Regions from separate parts of the Citrobacter braakii genome, predicted to be linked through region 2. Evidence: predicted binding sites of a transcription regulator. Region 2 holds the regulator's gene; the other holds the start of a gene.
The links. Region 2 encodes PurR, which represses purine synthesis genes. Its sites were predicted from a motif close to CANGCAAACGTTTGCNTG; they were not measured.

Region 1 (2,467 bases), 570 kb from region 2:
GGTCCAGCCGGGAACTCAATCCACGAGATTTTGGTCTGTGGGTAGCGTTTCTCCAGTAGCTGATGACTTTTTGCCAGCACCATGCTGACGCTTCCTTTCTGATACCCAATGCGCAGGGCATCCGGAGCCGATTCTGCGGCATGCGCCAAGGATGACAGGGACAGCAGCCCGGTAAATGCCAGCCATGAGGTGTGACGCTTGAGCAGATTAAGCATGGGCGGCACCTCGCAGGGCGTTCAGTTGCGGGAGTTGGAGATCGCGACGATGCAACGCCAGCCAGAAAGTGTCGAGCGCACTGTCCAGGCGCTGCTGCAGGTTGGGCGTAAACTGCGGTTTATGCTGATAGTCGATGACCTGTGAATCATCGGCAAACACGCCGTGCAGGATCTCCTGAGCCTTTAACGCGCTCAGCACCGGTTTCAGCGCGTAATCGACGGCCAGTAAATGCGCCACGCTGCCGCCAGTCGCCAGCGGCAAAACCACTTTTCCTTCCAGCGCCCGCTCGGGGAGCAGATCGAGCAGCGTTTTCAGTGCGCCAGAGTAAGCTGCTTTGTAGACCGGCGTTGCGACAATCAGCCCGTCTGCATCCTGTAGTTGTTCGATAAATGTCTTCAGCGCCGGACTGTCAAAACGGGCATAGATCAGGTCTTCCGGGGCAAAGTTGTGCAGGTTCCAGTGAAAGACTTCGACATCCTGGCCGTTCAATTTTTCTCGGGCATATTCCAGCAACGCGCTGGAGCGAGAGGGAAAGCGTGGGCTTCCCGCCAGAGTGATGACGCGCATAATTTTATTCTCCACTTATAACCAATTGTTTGCTTTTGATTAACATTGATAACAATTTGTGCAGTCTGGCAGAGAGACTTTGTTTATCGAAATGATTTATACGGGATAGAAAAGTTGAAAAATGAATAAAAAGGAGGAAGCAGGAAAACGATTGCTATTTATTGCCGCAGGTCAATTCCCTTTTTGCTCGCGATCGCACATAATACGCCCCCGGTTTGCACACCGGGAATCCAGGAGAGTTCATGTACTACCCCTTCGTTCGTAAAGCCCTTTTCCAGCTCGATCCAGAGCGCGCTCATGAATTGACATTCCAGCAATTACGTCGCATTACCGGCACGCCGCTCGAAGCGCTTGTCCGCCAGAAAGTACCCGCAAAACCGGTTACCTGTATGGGGCTGACGTTTAAAAATCCACTCGGGCTTGCTGCCGGACTGGATAAAGACGGGGAGTGCATTGATGCGCTCGGCGCGATGGGATTTGGTTCCATTGAGATTGGTACCGTGACGCCGCGTCCTCAGCCGGGTAATGATAAACCACGTCTGTTTCGTCTGGTCGATGCAGAAGGTTTGATCAACCGCATGGGGTTTAATAACCTGGGGGTTGATAACCTGGTTGAGAACGTCAAAAAATCGCATTTTGACGGTATTCTGGGGATTAATATTGGTAAGAATAAAGATACTCCGGTAGAGAACGGCAAAGATGACTATCTGATTTGTATGGAAAAAGTCTATGCTTATGCTGGTTATATCGCGATTAATATCTCTTCACCGAATACGCCTGGATTACGTACGCTGCAATATGGTGAGGCGCTGGATGATCTTCTGACGGCAATTAAAAATAAGCAAAATGATCTGCAAGAGATCCATCATAAATATGTTCCAGTGGCGGTTAAGATCGCACCGGATCTTTCTGTGGAAGAACTGATCCAGGTTGCTGACAGTTTAGTTCGTCATAATATTGATGGCGTAATTGCGACTAACACCACTCTCGATCGTTCTCTCGTTCAGGGAATGAAAAATTGCGATCAAATGGGTGGCCTGAGCGGTCGACCGTTACAATTAAAAAGTACAGAAATTATTCGCCAGTTGTCTCAGGAATTAAAAGGTCAGCTGCCGATTATTGGGGTTGGTGGTATCGACTCAGTAATCGCGGCGCGTGAGAAAATAGCTGCCGGTGCTTCTCTGGTACAGATTTATTCGGGCTTTATTTTTAAAGGCCCACCGTTGATTAAAGAAATCGTCACCAATATCTGAATGCTACCTTAATCACAATCCAGGGCTTTATTTCTGGCCCTGGTTGTTTTATATTCCTTTACTGTTGCTTATTTAAACATTCTGAGCTTTTATTATTAAGGCAATAAACGAAGCGGCAAAAGGATACTGTCGTAATGGTGATGATTAAGGAAAGGAGAGAAACTGATGCGAATTAAACCCGACGATAACTGGCGCTGGTATTATGATGAAGAGCACGATCGTATGATGCTCGATTTAGCCAATGGCATGTTATTCCGTTCGCGTTTTGCTCGTAAAATGCTCACTCCAGATGCATTTTCTCCGTCGGGTTTTTGTGTTGATGACGCCGCGCTTTATTTTTCCTTTGAAGAAAAATGTCGCTACCTGGATTTAGCCAAAGAGCAAAAGGCGGAACTGGTGCTTAATGCGCTGGTGGCGATTCGTTACCTTAA
Region 2 (2,467 bases):
AGAGTGGCTGGCGGTGCCGCTTTTTGAGCGACGCCATCGGGATGTGGAATTGACGCCTGCCGGTGCATGGTTTCTCAAAGAAGGCCGCTCTGTTATCAAAAAAATGCAGATCACCCGCCAGCAATGTCAGCAAATTGCCAACGGCTGGCGCGGGCAGTTGGCGATCGCGGTAGATAACATTGTCCGCCCGGATCGTACCCGACAGATGATCGTGGATTTCTATCGTCATTTTGATGATGTCGAACTGCTGGTTTTCCAGGAGGTGTTTAACGGTGTCTGGGATGCGCTGTCCGATGGGCGCGTTGAGCTGGCAATCGGCGCCACGCAGGCGATTCCGGTGGGGGGACGCTATACCTTCCGCGACATGGGAATGCTGAGCTGGAGCTGCGTGGTGGCAAGCCATCATCCGTTGGCGTCAATGCCCGGACCGCTAAGCGACGATACGTTGCGCAACTGGCCGTCGCTGGTGCGTGAAGACACGTCGCGTACGCTTCCTAAGCGTATTACCTGGCTGCTGGATAACCAAAAGCGCGTTGTGGTGCCTGACTGGGAATCTTCTGCTACCTGTTTATCTGCAGGTCTGTGCGTGGGCATGGTACCGACGCATTTTGCCAAACCGTGGATTGATAGCGGCAAATGGGTCGCGCTACAGCTGGAGAATCCATTTCCTGATGCCGCATGTTGCCTGACATGGCAACAGAACGATACATCGCCGGCATTGAGCTGGCTGCTGGACTATTTAGGGGATAGTGAAACGCTGAATAAGGAATGGTTGCGGGAGCCCGATGAGGCTCCCGCACCACAGTCTTAACGACGGTAATCGCGGAACGGGCCGTCGGCAACGGAACGGCGTTCTACCAGGCGCGGATGAACCTCGATAGACTGCGACTCTTCACGTTTATTCACGATACGGTCTAACAGCATGTTGAAGGCCGTTTCCCCCAGTGAATCTTTAGGCTGGTGAATGGTCGTCAGAGCCGGCGTGAAGAAGCGGGCGTTGCGCACGTTGTCGTAACCGATGAGCGAGACATCCTGCGGTACGCGCAGTCCCATCTCGTCAGCGGCGCACAGCGCACCCATCGCCATGATATCGCCACCGCAGAAGACGGCGGTCGGACGATGCGACTGTGACAGAATTTGCTGCATGGCGCGATAGCCCGATTCAGGCTCAAAATCGCCCTGCACAATCCAGTTTTCAGGAACTTTAATCAGCGCTTCTTCCATCGCTTTCATAAAGCCTGCCAGACGCCCGGCTCCGGTATTACGCTCCATTGGGCCTGGGATCACGCCAATCTCACGATGACCGCGTTCTACCAGATACCGACCCGCCATGTAACCGCCTTCGAAGGCGTTATCAATGACCGTATCGGTAAAGTCGGCTTTAGCTTCGCCCCAGTCCATGACGACCATCGGAATATGGCGGTACTCTTCGAGCATCGAAAGCAGCGACTCCGGATACTCAGAACACATCACCAGCAGACCATCAACGCGCTTTTGCGCCATCATTGACAGATAAGCCTGCTGTTTTTCGAGACTGTTCCATGCGTTACCCAGAATCAGGGTATAGCCTTTCTGGAAACAGTTTTTCTCAACGGCTTCGATAATTTCAGCGAAATAGGCCGCTTCGCTGCTGGTGGCCAGCAAGCCAATAGACTTGGTGTGATTCACCTTCAGGCTGCGCGCCACGGCGCTCGGAGAATAGTGCAGCTCTTTGATCGCCGCCCAGACAGCATTACGCGTTTCTTCCGCGACAAAGCGCGTCTTGTTAATTACGTGTGATACGGTTGTAGTGGAAACGTTTGCTCGCTTCGCTACATCTTTAATTGTTGCCATTACATCTCACTCCAGACCATATCCTAAGCTCCTGAGAATACTCCAGGTAAACGTTTGCCTTAACACACCCTTAGCGCAACGTAAGGGTTGCGGCACGCCGGGAAAACGACACGGAACGTCAGGAAGGGGTCAATGGCCGGTACGCTAATCAAGTAAGCGTGGAATTTTGTCTGATCTTAACGAAAAGGGGAAGAGTTAAAAGCAGTTATCAATATAAATCGTGAGAGATTTTTGCTTTCAAGTGTGTAAAAATGCGCAATATCACTTTTTGTGTGGGAATAAAAAGGAGAAAACTTGATGAGCACCGATCTGAAATTTTCGTTAGTGACTACCATTATTGTTCTGGGTTTGATCGTCGCGGGTGGCCTGACCGCAGCGCTGCATTGATTTCCCCCGAGGGAGTTCGCTCTCCCTCATCCTTTCCGCTTGCCTTTCCCGTCGATTGTTTGCGAATAAGCAAAAGTCTTTTGCAATTTTGTTAACTTTATTAATTTTGCGATCAATGTCATGCTTTTGACTCTTATTTTATGTCGCGCCCCGGCTCGACGTTACGGAGTCGAAATATGAAACTCAATTATCCTTTACTGGCGCTGGCGATCGGCGCGTTTGGCATTGGCACCACTGAATTTTCGCC

Region 1: the regulator PurR is predicted to act here: its motif matches at 924-941, upstream of pyrD (quinone-dependent dihydroorotate dehydrogenase).

Annotation. Positions count from the first base shown of each region.
Region 1 is NZ_CP045771.1:4,124,728-4,127,194, reverse strand. It holds gene GFC06_RS19550 (sulfonate ABC transporter substrate-binding protein) at 1-215, opposite strand, end outside; gene ssuE (NADPH-dependent FMN reductase) at 208-783, opposite strand; gene pyrD (quinone-dependent dihydroorotate dehydrogenase) at 1,026-2,036, shown strand; gene zapC (cell division protein ZapC) at 2,202-2,467, shown strand, end outside.
Region 2 is NZ_CP045771.1:3,556,257-3,558,723, reverse strand. It holds gene punR (DNA-binding transcriptional activator PunR) at 1-811, shown strand, start outside; gene purR (HTH-type transcriptional repressor PurR) at 808-1,833, opposite strand; gene cydH (cytochrome bd-I accessory subunit CydH) at 2,131-2,220, shown strand; gene GFC06_RS16620 (MFS transporter) at 2,397-2,467, shown strand, end outside.